2 regions of the Methylobacterium sp. M6A4_1b genome follow, and region 2 is predicted to be linked to the other one. Evidence: predicted binding sites of a transcription regulator. Region 2 holds the regulator's gene; the other holds the start of a gene.
What was found. Region 2 encodes LexA, which represses DNA repair genes until DNA is damaged. Its sites were predicted from a motif close to TGTTCNNNNTGTGTTCNG; they were not measured.
Positions count from the first base shown of each region.

Region 1: ACLBWX_RS12825 (putative DNA modification/repair radical SAM protein) is a predicted target of LexA. The motif match lies at 12,084-12,101, and genes of this name have one in related genera.

Region 1 covers NZ_JBKEZQ010000011.1:31,083-45,939, forward strand. The annotation lists gene ACLBWX_RS12755 (asparaginase) at 1-179, opposite strand, end outside; gene ACLBWX_RS12760 (Trm112 family protein) at 194-400, opposite strand; gene ACLBWX_RS12765 (LON peptidase substrate-binding domain-containing protein) at 428-1,096, opposite strand; gene trxA (thioredoxin) at 1,125-2,018, opposite strand; gene ACLBWX_RS12775 (hypothetical protein) at 2,223-2,723, opposite strand; gene ACLBWX_RS12780 (glutathione S-transferase family protein) at 2,808-3,785, opposite strand; gene ACLBWX_RS12785 (alginate O-acetyltransferase AlgX-related protein) at 3,829-4,785, opposite strand; gene ACLBWX_RS12790 (2'-5' RNA ligase family protein) at 4,896-5,426, shown strand; gene ACLBWX_RS12795 (phosphatase PAP2 family protein) at 5,530-6,303, shown strand; gene ACLBWX_RS12800 (PilZ domain-containing protein) at 6,400-6,771, shown strand; gene ACLBWX_RS12805 (Gfo/Idh/MocA family protein) at 6,904-8,214, shown strand; gene ACLBWX_RS12810 (carbohydrate porin) at 8,305-9,852, shown strand; gene ACLBWX_RS12815 (TAXI family TRAP transporter solute-binding subunit) at 9,856-11,286, opposite strand; gene ACLBWX_RS12820 (regulatory protein RecX) at 11,368-11,997, shown strand; gene ACLBWX_RS12825 (putative DNA modification/repair radical SAM protein) at 12,119-13,333, shown strand; gene ACLBWX_RS12830 (UdgX family uracil-DNA binding protein) at 13,503-14,857, shown strand, end outside.
Region 2 covers NZ_JBKEZQ010000017.1:17,791-32,647, reverse strand. The annotation lists gene cmk ((d)CMP kinase) at 1-506, shown strand, start outside; gene gltA (citrate synthase) at 582-1,871, opposite strand; gene gltX (glutamate--tRNA ligase) at 2,120-3,541, opposite strand; gene ACLBWX_RS16275 (ComEC/Rec2 family competence protein) at 3,725-6,004, shown strand; gene lexA (transcriptional repressor LexA) at 5,998-6,750, opposite strand; gene ACLBWX_RS16265 (DUF937 domain-containing protein) at 6,988-7,773, opposite strand; gene sfsA (DNA/RNA nuclease SfsA) at 7,939-8,646, shown strand; gene ACLBWX_RS16255 (FkbM family methyltransferase) at 8,698-9,528, opposite strand; gene ACLBWX_RS16250 (outer membrane beta-barrel protein) at 9,875-11,140, shown strand; gene ACLBWX_RS16245 (alpha/beta fold hydrolase) at 11,293-12,057, shown strand; gene ACLBWX_RS16240 (ABC transporter permease) at 12,074-12,835, opposite strand; gene ACLBWX_RS16235 (ABC transporter ATP-binding protein) at 12,832-13,758, opposite strand; gene ACLBWX_RS16230 (F0F1 ATP synthase subunit B family protein) at 13,888-14,373, opposite strand; gene ACLBWX_RS16225 (F0F1 ATP synthase subunit B family protein) at 14,467-14,857, opposite strand, start outside.

The DNA.
Region 1 (14,857 bases), on a different contig from region 2:
GCGCTCGGCACGTTGGCGAATTCCACCACCTCGATCCGCGCGAGGTCGGCGAGCCGCGGCACCGCGGCGGCGAGGTCGGCCCCCGTTAGGGCGGGGACCGGAGCCCCGGTGACGGGATCGTTCTTCATCGCGATGGTGCCGCCGGTGGCGACGATGGCGACGGTCGGGCGATCGGTCATGCCGGCGGCCCCGCTCAGTCGGTCAGCGCGCGCGCCTCTTCCGGCAGCATGATCGGGATGCCGTCGCGGATCGGGTAGGCGAGGCGCGCCGAGCGGCTCACCAGCTCCTGGCGGCCAGCATCGTACTCGAGGGTATCCTTCGTCAGCGGGCAGACGAGGAGTTCGAGGAGCTTGGGGTCGACGCGGGTGGCCTCGACGGGGCTCGGGGTGTCATCGGCCATCTGGGGCGTCTCCTTCGCGGAACGTGGTCACTGCAGGGTGGGCTCGGAGCCCGACCCGCGCACCAACTCCATTTCGGTCACCGCAATCAAGACCTCGGCCCGCGTCTTGAGGTCCGCCGCCTCCAGCATGGCCTGCTTCTCGCGGGCGCCGAAGGGGCTCATCATGCAGAGGGCGTTGACCAGGGCCTCGTTGGGCGCCTCCTCGATGCCGGCCCAGTCGACCTTGAGGTCGTTGACCTCGACGAAGTCGCGCAGGGCCTTCAGCACGCCCTCGCGGTCCACCGCCGCCTCCCCCGCCCGCGCCTCGAAATCGGAGGCGAAATCGTCGTACGAGACCTGGCAGCGGCGGTAGCGGGTGGTGGTGGCGAGCTCGCTCTCCACCCGGAACCGGGCGATGCCGGTGAGCGAGATCAGGTAGCGCCCGTCTCCGGTCTCGGCGAACTGGGTGATCCGCCCGGCGCAGCCGACGCGGAAGAGCTTGGGCGTCATCGGCGACGCGCCCGCCTCCACGTCCGGCTGGATCATGCCGATGATCCGGTCGCCCCGCAGGGCGTCGTCGATCATGGCGAGGTAGCGCGGCTCGAAGATGTTCAGGGGCATCTGTCCGCGCGGCAGCAGCAGCGCGCCGGGCAGCGGGAAGACCGGAATCACTCCGGGGCAGTCGGCCGGTCCCTTGTAGCCCGCATGCGTGCTCATCGTGTTCCCCTGCGGTTCGTTCGCGGCCTCACGCAAAGACCAGGGTCGACAGGCGTCGCCGCCCGCGGATCGAGGCCTTGTCCATCAGGCCCCAGGCCTCGAAGAAGGTGAGGAGCTGCTTGCGCGCCGCACCCTCGTTCCAGGTCCGGTCCCGGCGCTCGATCTCGATCAGCTGGTCCACCGCCTCGTCGCGCATGTTGCGGCCGTTGAGGCCGAGCGCGAGGTCGAAGCGGGCCTGGAAATCGTTCGGGTCGGCCTCGATCCGGGTCTGGAAGGTGCCGAGGTCGCCCAAAGCCGCGGCCTGCTCGGCGAGCTCGATCGCCGCGCGCACGCTGGCGAGGCCGGCATGGGAGGCCGTCTCGGGCGGCGCCATGGCGACGATCTGCTTGGCGTTCTCGAGGTCGCCGAGGTCGAGCTGGATCTTGGCGAGGGCCGCGATGGCGTCGACGTTCTCGGGCTCCTCGGCGAGCACGGCGGCGTAGATCTGGGCGGCCTGCGCCACGTCACCGACGCCGAGGAGCGCCTCGGCCTCCGCCATCGCCTCCTCGATCGGGGTCGGGCCGGCGGGGCCGGCGAGCCGCGCGATGAATTCCTTGATCTGGGCCTCGGGCACCGCCCCCATGAAGCCGTCCACCGGCTGGCCCTTGTCGAAGGCGATCACGGCCGGAATCGACTGGATGCCGAGCTGGCCGGCGATGGAGGGGTGCTCGTCGATGTTCATCTTGACGAGCTTCACCTTCCCGGCGGAGCCCTGGACGACCTTCTCCAACACGGGGGCGAGCTGCTTGCACGGGCCGCACCACGGCGCCCAGAAGTCGACCAGCACGGGCTGCTGCATCGACTCGGCGATGACGTCCTGGCGGAAGCTCGCCGTGGTCACGTCCTTGGTGGTCCCGCCCGGCACCGGCGCATCGTTCAGCATAACGTCCTCAAGGCCTTCGTATGGATCCGTGGGAGGGTCCGGGTCTGGCCGCCCGTCCCGTCCTGCGTCAAGAGATGGGAACTCCGCGCGCCCGGACCAGAGCGGACGTCCACACGCGATCGCCCCCGGCTCCCGGCGCGTCCCGTCTCCGGCGCCGGCTTTCCCCGGACGGGCTCCGCCCCGCCCGGCGGGGACCGGCGCCCCCTAGCGCGGGGCGCTCCCGCCGGTCCGGCCCGCATCCGGCGTCGTCTCCGGCGTTTTGGCATCTGTCACGAAGACCCCCTGATAGGTGCCTTTGGCGGCGTTCGCCTCGCAGGTGATCGCGGTCTTGCCCGGCTCCGGAGTGCTGAAGGCGCAGGACCCGACGGCGACCAGCGGTCCTTGCGCCACGCCGTCCTTCGTCGTCTCGCTCGGAATGACGAGGTTGATCGGCTGAAGCGGGTCGCTCTCCTCCGTGCGCTCCTGCTGGGCGCCGTTGCCGCTGAAGCTCAGGGCACGGCCCTCGGCCGCGAAATCGAAGCTCGTGCGGTTGCGCGAGACCGTGTTCATCAGCGTGTTCTTGCAGGTGCCCGAGACGTCCTTGCCGGCGATCACGAGCTTCTCGCAGCGGCCCTCGAGCTTGACGGCCGTCTGGGCGAGGGCGGGAGCGGCCGCGAGCAGCGGGGCGGCGGCGAGGACGAGGCGGGCGGTCGAGAGGCGCATCATGGGTCCGATGTAAGGCTGCGGGTCGGTTCGTCGAGGGTCTGCGCACGCGCAGGGTCCCGGGTTCTGTCGGGCAGGGTCCCGCGCTCAGGCCGGGAAGCGCGCGGCGCGGTCGTTCGGGGCCGCGAAGTCGAGGGCCGGCCCGAGGGGGACGATGCGGGTCGGATTGATGGTCGGGTGGCTCTCGTAATAGTGCCGCTTGATATGGGTGAGGTTCACCGTCCCGGCGACCCCCGGCAGTGAATAGACGTCGCGCAGGTAGTTCGAGAGATTGGGATAATCGGCGATGCGCCGCAGGTTGCACTTGAAGTGCCCGACATAGACGGCGTCGAACCGCACCAGGGTGGTGAACAGGCGGATGTCCGCCTCCGTCAGCCGGTCGCCGCAGAGGTAGCGCGCCGCGTCGAGGCGGGCCTCCAGGGCGTCGAGCTCGGTGAACAGCGCGGTGAAGGCCTCGGCATAGGCGCCCGGGTCGGTGGCGAAGCCCGCCTTGTAGACCCCGTTGTTCACGGCGTCGTAGACCCTGGCGTTGACCGCGTCGATCGCGTCCGCGAGGTCGGCGGGGTAGAGGTCCGGCCCGGCGGTCCCGAAGGCGCCGTCGAGCATGCGGACGATCTCGGCCGACTCGTTCGACACGATGACGCCGCGCCGCCTGTCCCACAGCACCGGCACGGTGACGCGGCCGGTGAAGCCGGGATCGTTCTTCAGGTAGACCTCGTAGAGGCGGGTCGCGCCGTTGACCGTGTCGGGCGTGGCGCCGGGTGAATCGCCGAAGACCCAGCCCTCCTGGCCCATGTGCGGATCGACCACCGAGACCGAGATCGCCTCCTCCAGGCCCTTCAGGGCGCGCACGATCAGGGTGCGGTGGGCCCAGGGGCAGGCCAGCGAGACGTAGAGGTGGTAGCGCCCGGCCTCGGCCGGAAACCCGCCCTCCCCGCTCGGACCGGGGGACCCGTCGGCGGTGATCCAGTTCCGGAACTTGGCGTCCGTGCGCTTGAAGCGGCCGCCGGTCTCCTTGGTGTCGTACCAGGTATCCTGCCAGACGCCGTCGACGAGCAGCCCCATGATGCATCCTTCCCGCGATCCCGATGCGCGGGAAGATGGGCGCTCAGGCCTCGGCGGACAGCCCCTCCGGTGCGGCGGCGGACGCGGCGGCCTCGAGATGCACGCCCTTCTGGTAGGTCGCGATGTCGAAGGTGTCGTCGGGCAGGCGGGTGACGAAGCGCTCGGCCATCTCGAACACGAGGAGATCCGGCCGCACGCGTTCGACATAGCCCCAGTCGATGCTCGACGACCAGACGAAGTGAACCTCGCGGAAGCTCTCGGCCAGGATGCCGGTGAGCATGATCGGGGCGAAGTGGGCGTAGGAATCGCCGAACAGCACCAGGGTGCGCGGATCGACGTCCGGCCGTTCGTTCCGGAAGCAGACATGGGCGCCGACATGGAGGTCCGGGGCGCGGCCGGCGGCCTCGTAGGCGGCCACCAGCGGGCTCACATAGGTCCGGTGGGCGTCCCGGTCGAGCACCGCGTGGCTCGCCGTCTCGATCGGCTTCTCCGGAACCTTCTCGCCCAGATCGCGCACCCGTGTGGTCTCGTAGCGCTCGCGGACGTCGAGATCGGCCGGGGGCACGGCGCCGCAGGCCCGCATCAGCACCCCGTAGGCGAGGCGGCAGCCCTCGTAGTTCCAGTGCGTGTCGGTGCGGTAGTAGAGCGGCACCGCGCCGTCGCGCGCAGCCCGCATCGGCGCCAGCAGGTCGACGTAGTGGGGGTTGTTGATCAGGCGCCGGGCCAGCACCCGGGTGGGCGCCTGGCGCGGATCGAAGCGCAGGTCCTGGGTCCGGTCGTCGTAGACCGACAGCTTCTCGGGCACGACGACGTGGACGTAGCGGATGCCCAGCGCCTGCGCCCGGGCGGCCCGCGCCTCGATGAGCTTGACCCAGCCGCGCAGGCGCCACCACCGGGACAGGGTGGCGCGGTACTGCTCGAGGACACCGTTCGTGCCTCCGATCAGGAAGAGCCAGCCTTCGCGCCCCACATGGACGATTTCCCGGTGTTTGCGCCGCATCGGGGCTCTCTAGCCGGCCCGGGCGGCCCTGAACAGGCCGCGCGGGCCCGCCCGGGTCCTGGACACGCCTCCCGCCCGCGCCATCTCCCTGCCTCACGCCGGATCGGACCATGACAGACCCCACGCCCACGCCCGACCCGCTGATCCTCACGCTCGCGATGGATCCCGACACCTTCGCGCGGTTCGACGCCCTGCGCCGCCGGCACTTCCCGCAGGCCCTCAACCACATCCCCGCCCACGCGACCCTGTTCCATCATCTGCCCGGTGCCCGCGAGCCCGGCATCGCCGAGACCCTGGCGGCGATGACCCGGACCCAGGCGTCCCCCGAGGTCGCGGTCACCGGCCTGCGCTTCATCGGGCGCGGCGTCGCCTTCGTGCTCGATTCCGACGCCCTCTCGGCCTTCCGGGCGCGGCTCGCCGACGCGTTCGAGGGCCTGGGCGAGGGTCTGACCGCGCAGGACCGGCAGGGCTGGCGCCCGCACGTCACGGTGCAGAACAAGGTCGATCCCGCCACCGCCCGCGCGCTCCACGCCGCGCTGGAGGCGGAGTTCGTGCCGTTCCGCTTCACCGCGCCCGGCGTGCTGCTCTGGCGCTACCTCGGCGGCCCCTGGGAGCGACGCGCCCGCTTCGCGTTCGGGTAGCGCCGGCCTCACCCCGATGGAGGCCGCCCCTCCGATCCGCTATGCCGGGCCGATCCGGCTCCCCGACCCGGCTCCCCAACGACGCATTCGCGAAGACGCCCGCATGAAAGCCCTGCCCTCCGGCTACCGCAACAATCCGCTCGTGACCCGGGCGAATGCCCTGCGCCTGGCCCTGCGCCTCAACGAGGTCGGCCCGGTCCTGGCGCTGCTGGCCGTGAGCCTCCTCGGCTACGGCTTCTTCGCCCTGGCCAACGAGGTCGGCGAGGGCTCGACCGAGGCGCTGGACCGCAAGATCCTGCTGGCCCTGCGCAATCCGGCCGACCTCTCCGATCCGATCGGACCGCGCTGGCTCGAGGAGACCATGCGCGACATCACCGGGCTCGGCAGCGTCTTCACGATCGTGTTCGTGACCACGGCGGCCTGCGCCTACCTGGCGATGACCGGGCGCCGGCGCATCGCCGTGTTCGTGATCGCCGCCATCGGCGGCGGCGAGATCGCCTCGACGGTGCTCAAATTGTTCTACCACCGGCCCCGTCCCGACCTCGTGCCGCACGGGATGGAGGTGTTCACCGCGAGCTTCCCCAGCGGCCACGCGATGATGTCGGCCATCGCCTATCTCACCCTGGCGAGCCTGATCGCCCGCGTGGACCGGCAGCGCGAGGTGAAGATCCTCGTGCTCACCGTCGGGGTCTCGATGACGCTGCTGGTGGGCATCAGCCGGATCTATCTCGGGGTGCACTGGCCGAGCGACGTGGTCGCCGGCTGGTGCGTCGGGGCCGCCTGGGCCGCCCTGTGCTGGTTCGTGGCCCTCGTCCTGCAGCAGCGCGGGGAGGTCGAGGCCCCGACCCGGCACGGGGAGCCGGAGCGGCGGCCTTAACCATACCGTCGGATTCAGCGGCCGGCGCTGCCTGCGGGACGGCGCCGGTTCCTCACAACCGTGTTATCGAGGGATGCAACTTCCGGAGATGACCCCATGCTTCTGGGACAACGGGAACGGCGCGCCGGCCAGCGGCTGCGGAGTCTCCTCGGCGCCGATATCCGCATCGCCCCGTTTGCCTCCGACACCGCCTGCCTGGTGCGCGACAGCGGTCCGGACGGCTTCCGTCTCGCCTTGAGCGACGGCGTGCCCCTGCCGGAGATCTTCGACCTCCACATCCGCAAGACCCGGCAGACGCGGTCGGTGCGCCTGATCTGGCGCGGCGACGACTGCGTCGGCGTCCGGTTCGTGCCGGATCCGCCGGCCGCGGTGCCGGTCCCCATCGGACTGATGCGCGACCTTCGGGCGGCGCGCGCGGAGATCGCGTCGCTGCGGGCCCGCTTGGCCGCGCGGGGCGACGAGGCCTGAAGGCCCCGGCGGTCCGGTGGCGCAGGTGCCGGGATCGCCGGAACCGCGTTTCTCGCCGTGACGTTCCCGAGGGAGCAGGCCGTCGGTTCCCGATCCGCGGCCCCTGTCCCGCCGGAACCGACAGCGCACGTCATGACGGATGAAATCCCCCTCTCCCGCCGCAACGTCCTTCGCGCGGGCACCGCGACGCTGACCGGCCTCGCCCTCGGGGCGACGGGCGCGGAGGCGCAGTCGGGGCCGCCGCCCGCCTCGGTCCCGGCCGATACCGGCGCGGTGCAGGGCGGCAAGGTGATGTTCCCGAACTGGCGCGGCCCCGGCGACCGGGCGCCCCCGCCGCCGCCCGCCCCGATGCCGCCGGGCCAGCGCGTCGGCTTCGCCATCGTGGGCCTCGGGCGCCTGAGCCTGGAGGAGATCCTGCCGGCCTTCGGCGAGACGAAGCGCGCGCGCGTGGTCGCGCTGATGTCGGGCACCCCCGCCAAGGCGAAGCTCGTGGCCGAGCAGTACGGGATCGCGCCGGAGGCGGTCTACGGCTACGACGAGTGGGACCGGCTGGCGCAGAATCCCGCGGTCCAGGCGGTCTACGTGGTGACGCCGAACGCGGTGCATCGCGGCGACGTCCTGGCCGCGGCCAAGGCCGGCAAGCACGTCCTCTGCGAGAAGCCGATGGCGGCCTCCTCGGCCGAGGCTCGGGACATGATCGCGGCCTGCGCGGCGGCCAAGGTCAAGCTGATGATCGCCTATCGCTGCCAGTACGAGCCCTACAACCGCGAGGTGATGCGCCTCGCCCGCTCCGGCGAGTTCGGCCGTCCGCGGCTGATCCAGGCCTTCAACGGCCAGACCACCGGGCTGCCCCAGCAATGGCGCCTGAAGAAGGCGCTCGCCGGCGGCGGCGCCCTGCCGGATATCGGGCTCTACTGCCTCAACGGCGTACGCGCTCTGACCGGCGAGGAGCCGGTCTCGGTGACGGCGCAGATCCACGCGCCCGAGGGCGATCCGAAATTCGCCGAGGTCGAGGAGACGGTCGCCTTCACCCTGCGCTTCCCCTCGAATCTCATCGCCCAGTGCATGACGAGCTACGGGGTGCACGAGTCGCGCCGGCTCCAGGTCCATACCGACAAGGCCGACATCGACCTGCAGAACGCCTTCGCCTACCGGGGCCAGCGCCTGGTGGTGGCGCGGCCGGACGGACAGGCGGAGTCGCAGGACACCCGCATCCTGACGCAGAAGAACCAGTTCGCCCTGGAGATCGACCACATGGCCCGCTGCATCCAGGAGGATCGGCGCCCCCGCACCCCCGGCGAGGAGGGCCTGCAGGACCAGGTCCTGATGGAGGCGATCTACGAGGCGGCCCGCACCGGCCGGCCCGTCCCGGTCGGCCCGCCGCCGGGCGCGCCGGGCGGTCTCGACGTCACCCGCGGTCCGGAACTCGACGCCGCCGGCTGAGACGCGCGCCGGGCAGTTGCCTGGGCGTCACGCAACCCGTCTAGTGTCCCACGGGGGCGGCATGGGACCGCCCCCGGATCGCTCGGACGCTTGACCCCACCGCCCAGCCCCTCTCGACCGCGCCCCGCTCCGCCGCGACGGCTCGGCGCAGCCGTCCTCGGCGGCGCCCTCGCGTTCGTCGGCGTGCCGGCGGATTTCGCCCTCGCCGAGACCCCGGCCGAGATCGCCGCGCGCCTGGCCGTGGAGGGACGCGCCATCGGCTCGCCGCGGGGCGCGGGCGGCGACCCCCAGACCTCGGTCGCCCAGTCCGTCACCTCGTCGCGTCCGTCCGCCAACCTCGACACCTCGATCCAGGATCAGCTCGGCCCCGCCGGCGACCCCTTCGGCTTCCGGGCCTTCCTGAAGGAGCGCGGCGTCACCTACAGCCTGACCTATATCGGCGAGAGTCTCGGCAACGTCTCGGGCGGCCTGCGCCGGCGCGGCATCACCGAGGGCCTGCTCGACCTCGAGATCGACGTGGATCTCGGTCCCCTCGTCGGCTGGACCGGGGGCGCGCTCCACACCAACCTGTTCCAGATCCACGGCGCCGGTCTGTCGCGCAGCGCGGTGGACAACCTCATCACGGTCAGCGGCATCGAGGCCCTGCCCTCGTCGCGCCTCTACGAGCTCTGGTTCGAGCAGAAGCTCTTCGGCGACCAGTTCGGCCTGAAGTTCGGGCAGATCGCCGCCGATACCGAGTTCGCCGTGACCCAGACCGGCACGGTGTTCGTGAATTCGACCTTCGGCTGGCCCAACAACATGGCCGTGGTGATCCCGAGCGGCGGGCCGATCTACCCCCTCGCGGTGCCGGGCGTGCGGGCGAAGCTCGTGCCCAACGCCAACCTGTCCTTCCAGGTCGGGCTGTTCGACGGCGATCCGGCCGGGCCTGCGCGCGGCAACGGCGCCTCCGACCCGCAGCGGCGCAACCGCACGGGGACCGATTTCCGCACGAACGACCCGCCCCTGGTGATCGCCGAGGCCTCCTACGCCTACAACATCGCGCCGGGGAGCACCGGCGAGGCCGGCACGGTGACGCTCGGCGGCTGGTATCATTTCGGCCGCTTCGACAGCCTGCGCTTCGACGGCGCCGGCACCTCCCTGGCCGCGCCGGAAAGCAGCGGCAACGCCCGCCGCTTCCGCGGGCAGGCGGGCCTCTACGGCCTCGTCGACCAGACCGTCTACCGCGAGCCCGACGACCCCAACGACGGCGCGAGCGTGTTCCTGCGCGCCTCCGCCTCGCCGGCCGACCGCAGCCTCGTCGACCTCTATGCCGACGTGGGCATCGCCTACAAGGGCCTGCTGCCCGGCCGCTCCGACGACACCGTGGGCCTCGCCTTCGGCTATTCCCGGATCTCCGCCCAGGCCCGCGGCCTCGACACCGATACGATCCTGGCGACCGGTGTCGCGATGCCGAGGCGCAGCAGCGAGGCGGTGCTGGAGGCGACCTATCAGGCGGTGCTCGGCCCCGGCGTCACTCTGCAGCCGGACGTCCAATACGTGTTCCGGCCCGGCGGCGGCATCCCCAACCCGCGCGACGCCAGCGGTGCGCGCATCCGCAACGCGGCGGTGTTCGGACTGCGGGGGACGATCCGGTACTGAGGGCTACTCCGCCGCCGGCGCGTGCAGCGACAGCAGCCGAGCCGTGCGGGCGTGATCCACGGCGCGGCCGCTCTCGCCGGTGTCCGCCCCGAGATTGCGCCGCTCGTCGTTGATCGCGGCATGGACCGCGTCGATGGCGAGGATGAGGGCGCTCACGGTGCGGTTGTCGATGTTGCGCTCGCGGGCGTGCTGGACGACGTCCGCCACGAGGTCGTCGGTCTCGCGCACGAGGCCGTCGAGATCGGCCTTGCAGGTGGAGGCGCGCACCTCGCGCAGGATGTCGAGGAGCCGGTCGAGAACGACGTCGATGCGCTCGCGGCGCTTGCGGGCGAGGCGCTGGGCGATCCAGGCGACGCCGGAGCCGACGGTCCCGCCGAAGAACGCCAGCAGGTAGATGTAGTCCTCGTAGCGCTCGAACATCGTCTGCTGTTCGCGCTCGAAGTAATCCACCGCGCCGGGATGGTTCGGCAGGCGGGCGCTGGTGGCCGCCACGGTGGAATCGAAGTCCGGCGCCTTCATCAGGTTGGCGATCGGCGCCAGGGGCGCCAGCTTCGAGCGCCACTCGAACAGGTGCTGGGTCACCGAGGCGACGGTGAAGCGGCTGACGCCCCCGCGGGCCATCAGGCGGTAGGACGCGCCCACCGTCTTCACGTCCTCGTCCGGGCGCTTGGGGCGGCCGCCGAAGGTGCCGGCGGGAATCGTCACGGATTGCAGCTCGGGCATCCGCTGGATGATCGCCTCGCCATCCGGCACCGAGACGAAGTTGATCTTCTTCTCGGCCGACGCGGCCTCGACGGCGTGCACCGTCGAGATCGCGGCCTTCGAGGCCGGGGCGGCGATGACCGCCACCGCGTCGACCCGGCCCTCCGCGATGGCGCTCGTGACCTCCTGGGGCGTGAGCGGCACCAGGGCGACCCGGGCCGGGCCGAGGCCGCCCTCGGGCACCGGCTCGGCCGCCGTGTGCGCCGCGAAATCGTAGAAGGCGAGCAGGTTCGTCACGAACGGCAGGTCGGCGGCGTGCCGCTCGACCACGCCGAGGCGCTTGCGCGCGAGATCGGGGAAGTTCTCGATGCCGGCCGCCTCGGGGGCGGCGATCAGCAGGGCCTCGTCGTGCAGGATCGCCAGGGTGAGCCCGTTCTCCGGCAGGAGGACATCGGGCCGGACCACGGCGAGATCGGCCTTGTTGCGCTGGAGCGCTTCGGCGCTGTCGCGCACGTCATCGTAGAAAGTCAGCTTGAGGCGGACATCCTCGCGGCCCCGGGCGAGAGCCTGGGCATAGGTCTGCAGGAGGGTCGCCTCGGCGCCGTCCCGGGGCCCCACCGCCACGGTCAGCGTGGTCGGGCGCGACAGGTAGACCAGCATCCCCGCCACCAGGGCGAAGCCCAGCGCCAGGAAGACGAGAAGCCACTCGCGTCTCACGAGAAATGCCGGCATGGCAGGAACGAGCCTTCGTCCAGCGTGATCACCATCTCTACGAGAGCCACACCCGAAACCCGTCCGGATCGTGAAGAACCGATGACACCGCGAAACGTTGCGTCCCGCCGCCCCGCCGGAGCTGCCCCGGATGGCCGGGCCGAGGCGAAGCCGCCACCGCCCGTCACCCCCGCCTATCTCGAGCGGGCGGCCCTGCATTACCTCGAACGCTACAGCGCCTCCGTGGCAATGCTGCGGCAGACCCTGAAGCGGCGGGTCGACAAGCGCTGCCGCCTGCGCGGGGAGGAGGCGAGCGCCTTCGCGGAGGCGATCGAGGCCACGGTGGCGCGCGCGGTCGGCGCCGGCCTCGTGGACGACGCCCGCTTCACGGCCGGGCGTCTCGCGGCCCTGCGCCGGCGGGGCGCCTCCGCCCGCGCCCTGTCGGCCAAGCTCGCCGCCAAGGGCGTTTCGCGCGAGCAGGTGGCCAGCGCGATGGAGAACGAGCGGGAGACGGCGGACGAAGGCGTCGACCTCGAGGAGGAAGCGGCGCGGGCCTATGCCAGGCGGCGGCGCCTCGGCCCCTGGCGCCGCCCCGGGACCCGCGAAGCCCATCGCGACCGGGATCTCGCCGCCATGGCCCGCGCCGGCTTCCCCTACGGCCTTGGCCGACGGGTGATCGAGGCGGATCCCGACGCCGATCCCGACGCCGAAACCTTCAGATCCGGGGCTTAGGGCCGCCGCGGACGTCGGCGTTTGGTTCCGACATCTCGGCTGCGACATCGCGGCGGCGGAGAAAGACCGAATTCGTGCGCGAAAACTTGAACGAACCGCGAACGAGGCGCATCTCTCTTCGATGGACGAAACGCTCGCCAAGAAGCTGCGCATCCTCGCCGATGCCGCCAAGTACGACGCCTCGTGCTCGTCCTCCGGGGCGCCCAAGCGCTCGGCCGGCAAGGGCGAACTCGGCTCGACCACGGGGGCCGGCATCTGCCACGCCTACACGCCGGACGGGCGCTGCATCTCGCTCCTGAAGATCCTGCTGACGAACTACTGCCTGTTCGACTGCGCCTACTGCGTCAATCGCCGCTCCTCCAACGTCCAGCGGGCGAAGTTCTCCGTCGAGGAGGTCGTGACGCTGACGGTGGAGTTCTACAAGCGCAACTACATCGAGGGGTTGTTCCTCTCCTCCGGCATCATCAAGTCCCCCGACCACACCATGGAACTGCTGACGCGGGTGGCCAAGTCCCTGCGGCGCGACCACGGCTTTCGCGGCTACATCCACCTGAAGTCGATTCCGGAAGCGAGCCCCTGGCTGATCGAGGAGGCGGGCCTCTACGCCGACCGGCTCTCGATCAACGTCGAATTGCCCACCGAGGCGAGCCTGGAGCGCCTCGCGCCCGAAAAGGACGGCGCCGTCATCCAGAACGCGATCCAACAGATCGGCGAGCGCATCGTCGAGGCCAAGGCCGAGAAGCGCCGGTTCTCGCCGGCCGGGCAATCGACGCAGGTGATCGTCGGAGCCGACGCCACCACGGATGAGGCCCTGATCCGCAAGAGCGCGCTGCTCTACGGTTCGTACAACCTGAAGCGGGTCTACTATTCCGCCTTCAGTCCGATTCCCGACGGCTCGAGCATCCTGCCCCTGAAATCCCCCCCGCTCCAGCGCGAGCACCGGCTCTACCAGGGCGACTGGCTGCTGCGATACTACGCCTTCACCCCCGACGACGTGGCGGACGCCACCGAGGACGGGATGCTCTCCCTCGACATCGACCCGAAGCTCGCCTGGGCCTTGAAGCACCGCCACCGCTTCCCCGTCGACGTGAACGTCGCCGACCGGGAGATGCTGCTGCGAGTGCCGGGCCTCGGCGCGCGGGCGGTGGACAAGATCATCCGGGCGCGCCGGCACACGCGCCTGCGCCTCGACGACATCGCCCGGCTGACCTCAGCGCTGAAGCGCGCCCGGCCGTTCCTCATCGCGGCGGACTACCATCCGGCGGGCGGCCTGACCGACCGGCTCGACCTGCGGGCGCGGCTGGCCGATCCGCCCAAGCAACTCTCGTTGTTCTAGGATGGGCGATCCGGCACCCAACCCTCCCCCCTCTGCGGGGGAGGGTGCCCACGGAGGGGACGGGAGAGGGGGCGACCTCTCCGGACAAGGCGCTGCCCCTCGCCCGGTCGCTGCGCGACCGCCCTCCGCCGCAAAAGGGGGAGGGTTCGGCAGCGGCGCGCTCGAAGCCATCGACCTCCGTCCAGGCGCCGACCTCGATGGCTTCCGCGCCGCCGCGCGCCGCCTCGCCGGCCGGGGCATCCCGCCGGAGCGGGTGCTCTGGTCCATCGGCGAGGCGCCGGGACTGTTCGGCACCCCTCACGAGGCCGAGGTGGCCCAGGCTCCTTTGAGCCTCCCGCGCGGGGTCGCCGACATGGTCGGCATGGTGGTGCCCCATCGCGATCCCGAGCGCTACGCCCTGCTCTACGAACTGATCTGGCGAATCCTGCACGGCGAGCGCCGGCTGCTGGAAGTGTCGAGCGATCCCCTGGTCCACCGGCTGGAGCGGATGCGGAAGGGCATCGCCCGCGATCTGCACAAGATGCACGCCTTCCTGCGTTTCCGCCGGGTGGAGGGTGAAGACTCGGAGCGCTTCGTCGCCTGGTTCGAGCCCGACCACCACATCCTGGCCGCCGCCGCGCCGTTCTTCGTCGGCCGCTTCCGCCCGCTGATCTGGACCATCCTGACCCCGGAGGCGTCGGTGCATTGGGACGGCACCAGCCTGACCTTCGGCCCGCCGGGGCGACGCGAGGACGCACCGGCCGGCGACGGCTTCGAGGCGGGTTGGCGCGATTACTACGAGAGCACCTTCAACCCCGCCCGGACGAACCTGTCGGCGATGCGGGCGGAGATGCCGAAGAAGTACTGGCGCAACATGCCGGAGACCGCCGCCATCCCGGGCCTCGTCCGGCAGGCGGCGGCGCGCACGGGCGCCATGATCGAAAGGGAGCCGCAGATGCCCGTCAAGCGCAACCCCGCCCGCGCCGTCGCGGCCATGGCCGATCAGGCCCCGGATTCGCTGGAGGCGCTGAACGCCGTCATCCGGCGCTCGGAGCCGCTGGTGCCCGGCGCGACCCAGGCCGTCCTCGGCGAGGGACCATTGGGGGCCGCCATCGCCTTCGTGGGCGAGCAGCCGGGCGACCAGGAGGACCGCCAGGGACGCCCCTTCGTGGGGCCGGCCGGGCAGCTGCTGTCGCGGGCGATGGAAGAGGCCGGGATCGCGCGGGGCGAGGCCTACCTCACCAATGCGGTCAAGCACTTCAAGTTCGAGGAGCGGGGCAAGCGCCGCATCCACCAGAAGCCCACCGCCGGCGAGGTCAGCCACTATCGCTGGTGGCTCGACCGGGAACTCGACTTCGTGGCCCCGAAGCTCGTGGTGGCGCTCGGCGCCACCGCCGTGCTGGCGCTGACCGGCAAGGCGATCCCGATCACCCGGGCGCGGGGGCCGGCGCAGTTCGAGAAACCCTATGCGGGCTTCATCACCGTGCACCCGTCCTACCTGCTGCGCCTGCCGGACGAGGCGAAGGCGGAGGCCTACGCGGCCTT
Region 2 (14,857 bases):
CGGTCATCGACGCGGGCCGCAACCTCGACGATCATCAGGCGGCCGCGCGGGCGGCTTCCAGCCTGATCGCCGACCGGCTCGCCGACCCGCGCCTGCGTGAGCGGGCCATGGGCGAGGCGGCCTCACGCATCTCGGCGGTGCCGGCCGTACGGGCGGCCCTCCTCGCCTGGCAGCAGCGCTTCGCCGGCAATGCCACCGGCGCGGTACTGGACGGGCGGGATATCGGAACCGTCGTCTGTCCGAATGCGCAGGTGAAGCTGTTCATCACGGCCGCTCCCGAGGAGCGGGCACGCCGGCGCCATCTCGAATTGCTGCGTCGAGGTGAATCAGCAAGCCTCGGGGCCATCCTGGCCGACATCGTCGCGCGCGACGCACGAGACGCGCAGCGCTCCACGGCGCCGCTGAAGGCGGCGGCGGACGCTGTCATCCTCGACACCACCGATCTCGATGCCGACGAGGCCTTCGCGGCCGCGCGCGAGGTCGTTGACCGCGCCCGGCCACACTGAGCGGCCCGGTCCCCGCCGTTCCGCTCACGAGGAAAGGACGCCTCGCCGGAACCGGGCCGGCGAGGCGGCAAAGGATCAGGCGCGCTGATCGATCGGCGTGTACTCGCGCTTGTCGGGGCCGATGTAGAGCTGGCGCGGGCGGCCGATCTTCTGCGAGGGATCCTCGATCATCTCGGCCCACTGGGCGATCCAGCCCGTGGTGCGCGCGAGCGCGAACAGCACCGTGAACATCGAGGTCGGGAAGCCCATCGCCTTCAGGGTGATGCCCGAGTAGAAATCGATGTTCGGGTAGAGCTTCTTCTCGATGAAGTAGTCGTCCTTGAGCGCGATCTGCTCGAGCTGCACCGCGACCTCGAGCAGCGGATCGTCCTTGATGCCGAGCTGACCGAGCACCTCGTGAGTGGTCTTCTGCATGATGCGCGCGCGCGGATCATAGTTCTTGTAGACGCGATGGCCGAAGCCCATCAGGCGGAACGGGTCGTTCTTGTCCTTGGCCTTCGCCACGTACTTGGCGACGTTCTCCGGATGACCGATCTCCTCAAGCATCTTGAGGGCCGCCTCGTTGGCGCCGCCATGGGCGGGCCCCCACAGGCAAGCGATGCCGGCCGCGATACAGGCGAAGGGGTTGGCGCCCGAGGAGCCGGCGAGACGGACCGTCGAGGTCGAGGCGTTCTGCTCGTGATCGGCATGCAGGATGAAGATCCGGTCCAGCGCGCGGGCGAAGATCGGATTGACCTTGAACTCCTCGCAAGGCACCGCGAAGCACATCCGCAGGAAATTCGAGGTGTAGTCAAGGTCGTTCTTGGGATAAACGAACGGTTGGCCAATCGAGTACTTGTAGGCCATCGCAGCCAGGGTCGGCATCTTGGCGATCATCCGCATCGAGGCGACCATGCGCTGCTGGTCGTCCGAGATATCGGTCGAATCGTGATAGAAGGCCGAGAGCGCACCGACGCAGGCGACCATGATCGCCATCGGGTGCGCGTCGCGGCGGAACCCTTGGAAGAAGCGGTTCATCTGGTCATGCACCATGGTGTGGCGCGTGATCCGATAGTCGAAATCCGCCTTCTGGGCCGGGGTCGGCAATTCGCCGAACAGCATCAGGTAGCAGGTCTCGAGGAAGTCGCCTTGCTCGGCGATCTGCTCGATGGGGTACCCGCGGTAGAGAAGGACGCCCGCATCGCCGTCGATGTAGGTGATCTTCGACTCGCAGGAGGCGGTGGAGGTGAAGCCGGGGTCGAAGGTGAACTTGCCCGTCTTCGCGTAGAGCTTCCCGATGTCGATGACATCCGGACCGATGGTGCCGGTCTTGATCGGAAGCTCAACGTGGTCGTCGCCCACGGTGATCGTGCTGGAGGCGCTCATGGAGACCTGGACCCTTTCGTGGCAGCGGGGCGGCGGCGGCCCGCGTGGCGATGCAATCGACCACCCGGGTCCGGGGTGCAAACGCAGCGCATGCTGCACTTGCTCACACGAGCATGGGGGTAGCGGATCGGCGGACTGCCATCAACCGACGGCCCGTCTCACCTCGGTGTCGAAGCGAAATCCAGGCCGATTTGTCATTCGTCCGCACAAAACGCCGAACCGAATCGGCACTTATGTGCGCTGCGGTCTCAGCAGGTCTGGTCGCGCAGGCGGCCGAGGCATTCCTCGCGGCCGAGAACGGCCATCACGTCGAAGACCGGCGGTGAGGTCGCGCGCCCGGTGAGCGCAGCCCGCAGGGGCTGCGCGATCTGGCCGAGCTTGAGCCCGCTGGTCTCGGCGAAAAGCCGGACCGCGCCTTCGGTGGCGGCGGCGTTCCAATCGGGCAGCACTTCGAGAGCAGGCAGGAGCGTGGCGAGACGATCCCGAGCCTCGTCGCCGAGAAGCCCCTTCGCCTTCTCGTCGGGCACGAGGGGGCGGGCGGCGGTGAGGTAGTAGGCGCTGTCGAGAAGTTCGACGAGGGTCTTGGCGCGCTCCTTCAGGCCCGGCATCGCGGCGGTCAGCGTCGCGCGCAGGGACGGGCTCATGGGCACCGCGATGCCCCGTGCCGGACCGAGGACCGGCAGCACGTGGTCGATCGCCGCCACGAGGTCCGCATCGGCGGCGCCCCGGATGTAGAGTCCGTTGAGGTTCTCCAATTTGGCGAAGTCGAAGCGCGCCGGCGAACGGCCGATCGCCTTGAGGTCGAAGGCGGCGATCATCTCTTCGGTGGAGAACACTTCCTGGTCGCCATGGCTCCAGCCGAGGCGGACGAGGTAGTTGCGCAGGGCGTTCGGCAGGTAGCCGAGGTCCCGATAAGCGTCGACGCCCAGGGCGCCGTGGCGCTTCGAGAGCTTGGCGCCGTCGGCTCCGTGGATCAGTGGGATATGCGCCATGGCGGGCGCCTCCCACCCGAGGGCGTCGTAGATCTGGCGTTGGCGCGCGGCATTCGTGAGATGGTCGTCGCCCCGGATGACCTGAGTGACGCCCATGTCGTGGTCGTCCACCACGACGGCGAGCATGTAGGTCGGGTTGCCGTCGGAGCGCAGCAGGACGAGGTCGTCGAGATCCTTGTTCTGCCAGACCACGCGTCCCTGCACACCGTCCTCGACCACCGTCTCGCCGTCGGTGGGCGCGCGCAGCCGAATCACCGGCTTGACGCCTGCGGGCGCATCGGACGGATCGCGGTCGCGCCAGCGGCCGTCATAGCGCAGGGGCCGTCCCTCGGCCCGGGCCGACTCGCGCATCGCCGTCAGTTCCTCGGGCGTAGCGTAGCAGCGATAGGCATTGCCGGAGGCCAGCAGAGTCTCGGCGGCCTCTCGGTGACGAGCGGCACGGGCGTACTGGTAGATGACGTCCCCATCCCAATCGAGGCCGAGCCAGCGCATGCCGTCGAGGATCGCGTCGATGGCCCCTTGCGTCGAACGTTCCCGGTCGGTGTCTTCGATGCGCAGCAGCATGCGGCCGCCGAAGCGGCGGGCATAGAGCCAGTTGAACAGGGCCGTGCGAGCACCGCCGATATGGAGGTAGCCCGTAGGCGAGGGCGCGAAACGCGTGACGACGGCTGACGACATCAATCTGGACTTGAATGGCTCGTGAAACGGGCGGGAAGCGGATCGACCGGCCCGGAAACGCGCGTGTAGCATGCGCGAGGGCAAGCGTTAAGAAATCGTCCAGTTCCTCGGGTCGTGTGGTTCCGAGGACCGCCGAGTTCATCGCTGCCTCCTGAACGGGGACACGAGCCAGAGGTTCACGCGATGGCGGAGGCACGTGCGACGGCTGCGATGGGGAGCATCACGCGCTACCTCGCCGCGCGTCGCCCCGGTGCCGGCCTCATCGTTGCCTGGCTTCGCGCAGGGTGGAACCGCGAGATCGAGCAGCGCCGCCTCTTTGCGTGGATCGCCGTCGCGTTCGGCTGCGGCATACTGGCGTTCTTCCTCGGTACGCAAGGGACACCATCGCTCCTGGCGCCGCTCGCGGCCGCGGGCCTGTTGGCCGGTACGACGCCGTTCCTCGCGAGCCGTCCTATCGGGCTCGCCCTTGTCATCGCGGCCATCGCGGCGTTCCTCGGCTTCGCGGCGGCAACAGCGCGGGTGCAGCGCGTCAGCGGTCCGATCCTGGCCCGCACCACGATCGCACCCCTGCTCGGAACCATCGAGGGGTTGGACGAGCGGGAGGAGGGCGCACGCCTGATCATCCGCGTCGAACGCTTGGGCACCCTCGACCCCGAGGTCCGGCCAGCCCGGGTACGCGTCTCCTACCGCAAGGCGAACACCTTGAAACCGGGCGACCGCATCGCCGCGACCGCGCGCCTGCTCCCGCCCCCGGAAGCCGCTCGGCCCGGTGGCTACGACTTCGCCCGGGATGCCTTCTTCCGCGAAATCGGTGCGGTCGGCTCCCTCGTCGGCAAGGTCGAGGTACGGCCCGGACCCAAGACCGCGGACTGGCAGTTCCGTCTTGCCGCCGCCGTCGACGCGGCGCGGAACGCCCTGACGCGCCGGATCACGGACGCCAATGGCGGCCAGGCCGGAGCCGTGGCAGCCGCTCTCGTCACGGGTAAGCGCGGGCTGATCAGCGCCGAGACCAACGACATTCTGCGCGCCGCCGGCATCTACCACGTCGTCTCGATCTCGGGACTGCACATGGTCCTGGCGGCCGGCGTGGTGTTCTGGCTCGTACGCGCGCTGCTGGCCATGCTGCCGTTCGCAGCGCTGCATTGGCCGATCAAGAAGCTCGCGGCGATCGTCGCCATGGTGGGTGTGACGGCCTACTGCGTCTTCTCCGGCTGGGACATCGCGGCCGAGAGGTCGCTGATCATGACCCTGGTGATGCTCGGTGCGATCCTGGTCGACCGGCCGGCCCTCAGCATGCGGAACCTGGCGATCGCCGCCCTGATCGCCCTGGCGCGCGAGCCGGACGGGCTCCTCGGGCCGAGCTTCCAGATGTCGTTCGGTGCGGTCGCCGGCCTGATCGCCTGCGCACCGCTGATCGGCGGCCGCGCGCTGCGACGCGAAGGTATCGGCCTGCTGCCCCGAACCTTCGCCCTGGTGACCACGGCGATTGTCGGCACCTTGGCAACGACTCTCGTCGCCCAGATCGCCACCGCGCCCTTCGCGACGTATCATTTCCAGACGATCCAACCCTTCGGGCTCGTGGGTAACGCGCTCACGCTGCCGCTGGTCTCGCTGGCCGTGATGCCGTCGGCCGTCCTCGGCATCCTCGCCTATCCCTTTGCCCTGGATCAGCCGGTCTGGTGGGCGATGGGCCTCGCCGTGCGAGGAATGCTGACGATCTCCACTTGGATCGCAGCCTTCGGGAACGCGGTCGTGGTGATCCCGGCATTCGGCGCGGGCGCTCTCTGTCTCATGGCATCCGCGTTGATCTTATTGACCCTCCCGGCCTCGTCGTTGCGCTGGCTCGGCCTGCTTCCGGCGGCAATCGGCATTGCCTGTGCGGCCACCCCGGAACGCTCCGACATCTACATCGATCGCGAGGGGGCGGGTGCGGCGATCCGGGACCTCAGCGGGCGGCTCGCCACCTTGGGTAGGCCCCCGTCTTTCGTCCTCGGACAGTGGCTGAAGGCCGATGGCGACGGCCGCAGGGTGGAGGACGTCCCGGCTTTTCAAGGCGCGCGCTGCGACCGCCTCGGCTGCACCCTGATCACGCCCGATGGTCGTGCGCTTGCGCTGACCACCGACAAGCGCGCAATCGGGGAGGATTGCGCCAGGGCAGAGATCCTGATTTCTCGGCAATCCGCCCCGACGGGCTGCGCCGCGTCGATCATCGTCGACCGGAATTTCCTACAGTCGCACGGCGCGACGTCGGTTCGCCTCGCCCGCGATGGCCCGGCACTCGCGACGGCCAAGCGTCCCGGCGACCTCGTCCCCTGGCGCGCGAATTCGTCGAGAAAGCCGACGGAAGCGCTGCCGACGAAAGCGGGCCCGCCGATCCTTCCGACGCCGCGAGCGGCGCCGGACCCCACTGCCGATCCATCGGATCCGCCCGGTGACGAACCGGGCGGCGACAGCCTTCAGTAGCGACGCACCAGGCTGACGAGGCGTCCCTGGATCTGCACCCGGTCCGGGCCGAGCACACGCGTTTCGTAGGCTGGGTTCGCGGCTTCAAGAGCGATGGACGAGCCACGCCGACGCAGGCGCTTCAGGGTCGCCTCCTCATCGTCGATGAGCGCGACGATAATGTCTCCGGTATTGGCGGTGTCCTGCTTGCGGATGACCACGAGGTCACCGTCGAGAATCCCTGCCTCGATCATCGAATCACCCCGCACTTCCAGGGCGTAATGTTCGCCGCCGGCCAGGAAATCCGGCGACATCGTCACCGAGTGACTCTGCTCCTGGATGGCCGAGATCGGCGTGCCGGCCGCGATCCGGCCCATCACCGGGATGGTCACCGCCCGACCGCTTTCGTCGGTGGCCTGCGTTGTCGGCAGGCGGGACACCGAAGCACCCGCCGGCAAGCCCTTGCCCTTGCCGCCTTCGACCACGCTCGGCGTGAAGCGGCGCACCTCGGGAGCGGGACCGGCGCGCGACGCGCCCGCGTTGCCATTCAGGCTCTCCGGCATGCGGATCACCTCGATGGCGCGCGCCCGGTTCGGCAACCGGCGCAGGAAGCCACGCTCCTCGAGAGCTGTGATCAGGCGATGGATGCCCGATTTCGACTTTAAGTCGAGAGCGTCCTTCATCTCGTCGAACGACGGAGGAACGCCGCTCTCGCGCATCCGAAGCTGGATGAACTGGAGCAGGTCCAGCTGCTTACGCGTCAACATGCGGGACACTCTTCGTTAACGCCACGGAACGCGGCGGGTGGCACCAGAAACAAACCACGAACACATTAAACGTTCCGTAAGTGTTCTGCAAGGGTTCCTGTCGAGAGCCGCCGGGATGTTGGGAAGGGCCGACAGTGTGCTCCGGGCAGCACGCAGCCCGGACGATACCTGCCCCGCATGCGGCCAGGACCGGGCCAGATCGGAAGCGGCCGGTCTGGGATGACGGTGCGCTGGGCGCTACGACGTCCGGGTCCGGCCGCCCCTGGGCTTCGCTCCGGAGGCTTCGCCACCCCCAGCGTTCGAAGCGCGGGGATCCCGCCAGAAAGTGTCGAACAGCCGTTGCATGGCGCGCGCGTTCTCCTGCTGTACTTCCAGGCCCGTCTGGAACATCTGCTGCATCACGTCGAAGGGGGCGTCCGCAGCGGCCTTGTCCGGCACATCGGCCCCTGTTCGCGACGGAGCGGTGAGCCGGGGTGGTGCCGGACGGGCTCGCACCTGGGGCGGCGAGGGCGCAGGACTCGCCGCGGTGGCGCCCGACTTCAGAAACGCCTCCATCATCTCCGACCAGGCGTTGGGTGGAAAGCCGAAGGGGTTCGTCTCGGCGCGCGGGGGTGGCGCGGGCGGAGGTGCCTGATTCATCATGACGTGGACGATCCCCGCCACCACCATACCGGCCATGACCGGCAGCATCTGCTTCAGGGCCGGCATCGCGACGCCGCTCACGGTCGCCGCCTGCTGCAGCACGGCCTGGCTGAGATGCGGCGAGCCGAAGAGCTGCTTGACCAGCATGTCCATCTGCGGCGTCGCGCTCGGTACCGTGGGCGGAGTCGGCCCCACGAGATTGAAAAGCTGGGCGAAGCCGGTGGGATCGTACGCGACGTTGCGCTGCAGGCCCATTGTCAGGGCCGGCATCAGAGCCTCCATCGCACGCAGGCTCTGGTCCGGCGACAGGCCGAACTGCCGTCCGAGTCCCTGCGCATTGGCGCCCGCCTGCGCCTGGAGAATGTCGAAAAGATTGAACATGGCGGCCTCGCGGACGAACAGCGGCTTTCCCGGCTATCGACCCGGGGCGCGCCCCGCGAATTCTGTCGCATCCGGGTAGCACTGACCAGCCCAGGCGCCTCATGACTGCCCGATTCCGCGCCGACGGGAGCCCGCATCAACCTGTTTCTTGACCCGGATCCGCCGATGCGCTTCTCCGCGCCCCTGCTCGAGGCGCGCCTTGTGCGCCGCTACAAGCGCTTCCTGGCCGACATGGAGCTGTCGGATGGTTCCCTGGTCACCGCCCATTGCCCCAATCCCGGAGCGATGCTGGGCCTTGCTGTTCCGGGTACGCGCGCCCTCCTGTCGGAGACACGCAGCCCGACGCGCAAACTCGCTTTCTCCTGGGAATTGGTGGAAGCGGACCTACCCGGCGGGAGGCAATGGGTGGGCATCAACACGATGCGGCCGAACGCCCTGGTGGCGGAGGCCTTCGCCGACGGCAGCCTGCCGGCGCTCGGCGGCTACGCCGTCCTGCGCCCGGAGGTCCGCTACGCGCAAGCCAGCCGGGTCGACTTCCTCGCCACGGGTGAGGGACTGCCGCCATACCACGTCGAGGTGAAGAACTGCCACCTGATGCGCAGGGCCGGCCTCGCGGAGTTCCCGGATTGTGTCGCCGCTCGCAGCGCCCGGCACATGGCGGACCTGGCTGCGGTCGTGGAGGCGGGGGGCCGCGCGATGGTCGTCATCGTGGTGCAGATGTGGGCCGACCGCTTCGACGTGGCCCGGGATCTCGACCCAGCCTTCGACCGGGCGTTCCAGGCCGCACGGTCCGCTGGCGTCGCCGTACACGCCCATCGCTGCCGCGTCGGCCCCGGCGGGATCACCATCGCCGCTGCGATCCCGGTTCTGTAGGACGCTGGTCTCGGCGGAAGCCGGTTTGGGCGGTGGGGGAACGGCGCGCCGTCAGGCCGCCCGTTCGAAGATCAGGTTGAGGCGCGTACGGGCGATCCGGCGATAGCCGTGCTGTTCCAGCAAGGCCGGCAGATCGATCTGCCACTGATCGGTGCCGTTCTCGACGATGAGCAGGCGTGGCCTCAGTGCGACCGGGGCCGCCCGCAGGAATGGCTCCAGGATCAGGTCCTCGGCCCCTTCGACGTCGAGCTTCATGGCGTCGATGCACTCGATCCCCTCGCCGCGGGCGAGTTCGAGCAGCGGCACGGCCGGCACCCGGATCTGTGCACCTTCGTTCGTCCCGACGATCTTCAAGCTTGATTCGCCGCGGTTGCGCGGATCGACGAACAGAGTGAGTTCGCCGGCCTTGTCGGCGACGGCACACGCCACCGCCTTCACGGTTCCGAACGGGTTTTGAGCGATGTTGTAGGTCAGCCGGTCGAACACGTCCGGCTGCGGCTCCACCGCGAGGATGCGTGCGCGCGGCCCCGCGAAGGCCGCCACGAACAGCGCATAGGCACCGATGTTCGCGCCGATATCGAGGAAGGTGCAGCCCGGCTGAAGCTTCGCGCGCAGGAGGTCGCGCTCCTCCGGATCGAAGAACTGCGGCGTGAAGAGCACCTTCTTCTCGCAATTGTTGTTATAGGGGTAGAGCCGCATGCGCGCGCCATAGCGCTCGACATCGAGAGGCGCACCCCGCAACAGGCTGATCGCCACCCGGCGCAGGAACAGGGCAAGGCGCCGGCCGGCCCAGCTGGCGTAGGAGATCCGCCCCGTCAGCTGGGCGATGCGGGCGACGAGGCCGGTGGGAGCGTAGGTGCCATAGGGCTGCGTGTCTTTCATCGTGCCTGCTGATGCCAGCGCGCGGGCCCGGCGGCAAGCGAAGCCAGCACGACCGAGCCGGCACCAGGACGATGCCCGAGGCCGGAAATCTCTCAGCGTGCGAATCGAGACCGGCGATAGGGTGCCCCACTGGTTCGCCTCGAGAACGGTTCGGCAAGCTGGGGCAAATTTCCGGGAGCGGCCTTCACATCCCAAAGCTGTTCCATTGTGGCAACACCACGACTGAAACCAGTATGGACGGCGCTAAATTGCCTTAAAATTAGGCGCATGCACAAAGGATAGCTTTGCCGTAGCGGGGAACCTTTGAGAACGTCGCCATAACGCAGATTTCTCCGCAGAGTTCCCCATGACCATGCACCGCTCGCTCCTCGCCCTCTCAGCCGTCCTGCTGTCATCGGTCTGTGCTTTTGCAGCCGACATCCCGGCGAAGGTGCTGGCCATTCCGGCTCCCCCGGCTTCCTGCAAGGCCGAAATCACCTTCCCGGCCTATGGCGGCTTCATCAAGCAGAACCCGAACCCGGCCTGCCTGACGCTCGGCGGGTTCGGCGACATCTATGTCGGCGGCGCGGTGAGCGGGTACTTCTACGATCAGAACAACGTGACGACCATCGCGCTTCCGGGCATCGCTGCCGATCGCTTCGCGCGCGCCGACTTCTCGAACCTGATGGGCTTCATCCAGAAGGCCGACGGTCCGTTCCAGTTCTACGCCGCCGTCGGCGCCTACTCGATCCCGGGCCTCGGCGCGCCGATCTTCAGCGCCATTGACCAGACCAACCTGCTGTTCTCGCCGGCTCCGATCGCCTTCGGCAAGTACGTGATCAACGACAACTGGTCGGTCCAGGGCGGCCGCATGCCGACCCTGATCGGCTCGGAACTGCCCTTCACCTTCCAGAACCTCAACATCTCGCGCGGCCTTCTCTTCGCGCAGGAAAACATCATCAACCACGGCGTGCAGGTGAACTACTCCGACGGTCCGTGGGCCGCCTCGTTCGCCGCGACCGACGGCTTCTTCTCCGGCGAGATCAACTGGGTCACGGGTGCGATCACCTACAAGATCGACTCCGCCAACACGATCGGCATCAACGGCGGTACCCATTTCAGCAAATACAACGGCTTCGACTTCTCCACGCCGGCCGGCAACCGCAACCTGTTCGCCACGCCCACGACGCTCCAGAACAGCAGCATCGTCAGCGCCAACTACACCTACGCCGACGGCCCCTGGATCGTGACGCCGTACATCCAGTACACCAACGTCGAGCGGAACGACGCGCTCTTCCTCACCGGCGCCGAGACCTTCGGCGCCGCTCTGCTCGCCGGTTACGCCTTCACGGACCAGTTCTCCCTGGCCGGGCGCCTCGAGTACATCACCCAGAGCGGCAGCCGGAACAACCCGTTTGGCCGGACTAACATCCTCTACGGCGCAGGCAGCTCGGCCTTCTCCTTCACGGTCACGCCGACCTTCACCTTCGACCGCTACTTCCTTCGCGGCGAGTTCTCGACCGTGCAGCTCTACGACATCACCGATTTCGGCGGCTTCGGCACCGGCTTCGGCCGCACCGGCCTGAAGACCTCGCAGGAGCGCTACATGATCGAGACCGGCATCACCTTCTGATCCCGGCATCCGGTCCGGTTCGAAGAAACGCGGCGGCAGGGAAACCTGTCGCCGCTTTCATTTTGGGATGAGCGTCACGGCGGGGCTTCCGTCGACGCGCCCGCGGGTCCAAGGAGGCAGGCGCCATGCCCCGACCGATAAGGCCCGAGCCCATGCAGAGCTTCGATTCCGACGGCGTCGCCATCGCCTATATCGACGTGCCGGCGGTGGGCGGATCGGGCGAGCCGATCCTGCTGATTCATGGCTTCGCCTCGAACCACGCGGTGAACTGGGTCAACACCCTCTGGGTTCGAACCCTGACCCAGGCCGGATACCGCACCATCGCGTTCGACAACCGGGGGCACGGCGAAAGCCAGAAGCTCTACGATCCGGAGGCCTATGGCGCCGACCTCATGGCCCAGGATGCGCGCCGCCTGCTCGACCATCTCGGAATCGAACGCGCCGACGTGATGGGCTACTCGATGGGTGCGCGCATCGCCGCTTTCCTCGCCCTCGACGCGCCGCAGCGCGCGCGCTCCCTGTTGCTCGGCGGCCTCGGTCTGCATCTCGTGGAAGGCAAGGGCCTGCCGGATGGGATCGCCGAAGCCCTGGAGGCGGAACCCGGCGCACGTGCGCCGAACCCGACGGCCGCCGCGTTCCGCACCTTCGCCGAGCAGACGAAAAGCGATCTGCGAGCGCTCGCCGCCTGCATGCGCGGCTCGCGTCAGGCGCTGTCGCGCGCCGAGGTCGCGGAGATCCTGATTCCCACCCTGATCACGACGGGCACCTTCGACACGGTCTCGGGCTCTGGACCTGCGCTGGCTGCCCTGTTCCCGAACGCCACCGCCCTCGAACTGCAGAACCGGGACCACAGTACGGCCGTGGGTGATCGCGGCCACAGGACGGGCGTGCTCGATTTTCTTTCCCGGCGCCCCTGATGGGACACCCCGCGCCTCAGCTCTTCAGGCGGTAGCCGGTCCGGAAGATCCAAGTCACGCCGGCCAAGCACAGAACGAGGAAGACCAGCGCCATGGCGAGGCTGATGCCGACGCCGACATCGGAGGTGCCGAAGAAGGACCAACGGAAGCCGCTGATGAGGTAGACTACGGGGTTGGCGAGGCTCACCGCCCGCCAGAAGGGCGGCAGCATCTCGATGGCGTAGAAGCTGCCGCCGAGAAAGGTCAGCGGCGTCACGATGAGAAGCGGCACCAGCTGCAGCTTCTCGAAGCCGTCGGCCCAGAGGCCGATGAGGAAACCGAACAGGCTGAAGGTCACCGCCGTGAGGAGCAGAAACAGCACCATCACGAACGGATGCTCGATGCGCAGGGGCACGAACAGGGCGGCAGTGGCCAGAATGATCAGCCCGATGAGGATCGACTTCGACGCTGCGGCACCGACATAGCCGAGAACGATCTCCAGGGGCGAAACGGGAGCCGACAGGATCTCGTAGATCGTCCCGGCGAAGCGCGGGAAGTAGATGCCGAACGAGGCGTTGGCGATGCTCTGCGTCAGCAACGAGAGCATCATCAGCCCGGGTACGATGAAGGCGCCGTACGCCACACCGTCCACCGAGGCGACGCGCGAGCCGATGGCGGCACCGAAGACCACGAAGTACAGCGAGGTGGCGATGACCGGGGCAACGATGCTCTGCAGCGCCGTGCGCCAGAAGCGCGCCATCTCAAAGCCGTAGATGGCGCGGACCGCGTACCAGTTCATGCGCGTTCCTTCACGAGGTCGACGAAGATCTCCTCCAGCGAGGACTGGCTGGTCTGGAGGTCGCGAAAACGGATGCCGGCGGCGGCGAGGTCGGCCAGCAGCGCGGTGATCCCGGTCCGCTCGCCCTTGGTGTCGTAGGTGTAGACGAGATCCTGGCCGTCCGGCGTCAGGGTCAGGTCGTGCCGCGCCAGTGCCGGGGGCAGGGCGGTGAGGGGCTCCTGCAGGTTCAGGGTCATCTGCTTCTTGCCGAGCTTGCGCATTAGCTCGGCCTTCTCCTCCACTAGGATGATCTCACCCTTGCGAATGACCCCGATGCGATCAGCCATCTCCTCGGCCTCGTCGATGTAGTGGGTGGTCAGGATGATGGTGACGCCCTTGTCGCGCAGCGACCGCACGAGTCGCCACATGTCCCGACGCAACTCCACGTCGACGCCGGCGGTGGGCTCGTCGAGGAACAGGATTCGCGGCTCATGGCTCAGCGCCTTGGCGATGAGCACCCGGCGCTTCATGCCGCCCGACAGGGTCATGATTCGCGCATCGCGCTTCTCCCACAGGGAGAGGTCGCGCAGCACGCGCTCGATATGCGCAGGGTCCGGCCGCAGGCCGTAGAGGCCGCGGCTGAAGCTCGTCGTTGCCCAAACCGTCTCGAAGGCGTCGGTGGTGAGCTCCTGCGGCACGAGACCAATGAGGCGGCGGGCCTGCCGGTAGTCCCGGGCGATGTCGTGCCCGCCCGCCACGATGCGCCCCGCACTCGCGGTGACGATCCCGCAGAGGATGCTGATCAGGGTCGTCTTGCCGGCCCCGTTCGGGCCGAGCAGGGCGAAGATCTCCCCCTCGGCGATATCGAGATTGATGCCGTCGAGGGCCTTGAGGCCCGAGGCGTAGACCTTGGACAGGTTCTGGATGGAGATGATCGGCTGCATCGGGGCTCCGCTGAGGCGTGACGCCGGCACGATCGGGGCGGCCTTCTAGCACGCTGCCGCCCGACGGCTGACCCGGAAAACGCGAAAGCCGCCTCGCGGCGGCTTTCGCTGATGTCGCAGATGCGCGTGTCAGGCCTGCAGGCGGGTCCGCACTTCACCGAGGCTCTGACGGACGAGGTCCTGGGCCGCGTCGCCCTGCATGCGCTCGCGCAGGATCACCTCGGAGACCTTCACCGCAGCATCGGCGGCGGCGGCGCGAACCTGGGCGGTCGCCTGAACCTCGGCCTGGGCGATCTTGGTCTCGGCTGACTTGGTGCGGCGGGCGATGAAGTCGTTCAGGCGGGCATGGCCCTCGTCGGCGATGCGCTGGGCCTCCTCGCGGGCGGAGGCCACGATGGCCTCCGCCTCGCGCTCGGCCTCCGAGCGGCGCCTCTTGTAGTCGGCAAGGACGCCGGCAGCCTCCTCGCGCAGGCGGCGGGCCTCATCGAGTTCGTGGCGGACGCGCTTGGCGCGCCCGTCCAGTCCCTTGGTGATCTGATCGAAGCCACCGACCTTCCAGACCACGGCCATGAACAGGACGAAGGCGACTGCGACCCAGAATTCCGCTTCCAACAACATGCTCGTCGTCCCAACTCGATGGCGTTCGGCGGATCGTCCTCGGGTCTCGACCCTCGGGTTCGCCGATCAGGTTTGGTTTCGCGGCCCGCCTCAGTGCGGGAACGCGACGCTGTCGAGGGCCTTGGCGAGGGCGGCCTCATCGGGGCTGCGGCCCGTCAGGCGCTCGACGATCGCCGATGCAGTCTGGCCGGCGATGCCGCGAACGTTGCCCATGGCCTCGGCCGTGCGCGTGCGCAGGGTCGCCTCGGAGGCGGCGATGCGGGCGTTCAGCTCGGCCTCGAGCGACTTGCGCTTGGTCTCGGCTTCCTGCGTCAGGGCCGTGCGGGTTTCGAGAGCGATGGCCTGAGCCTTGGCCTGCGCGTCGCTCAAGGATTTCTCGTAGGCCGCGCCGGCGGCATCCGCCTCGGCCTTCAGGCGCTGGGCCTCGTCGAGATCGCTCGACAGGCGCACGGCGCGGTCATGCAGGATGGCCTGGATGCGC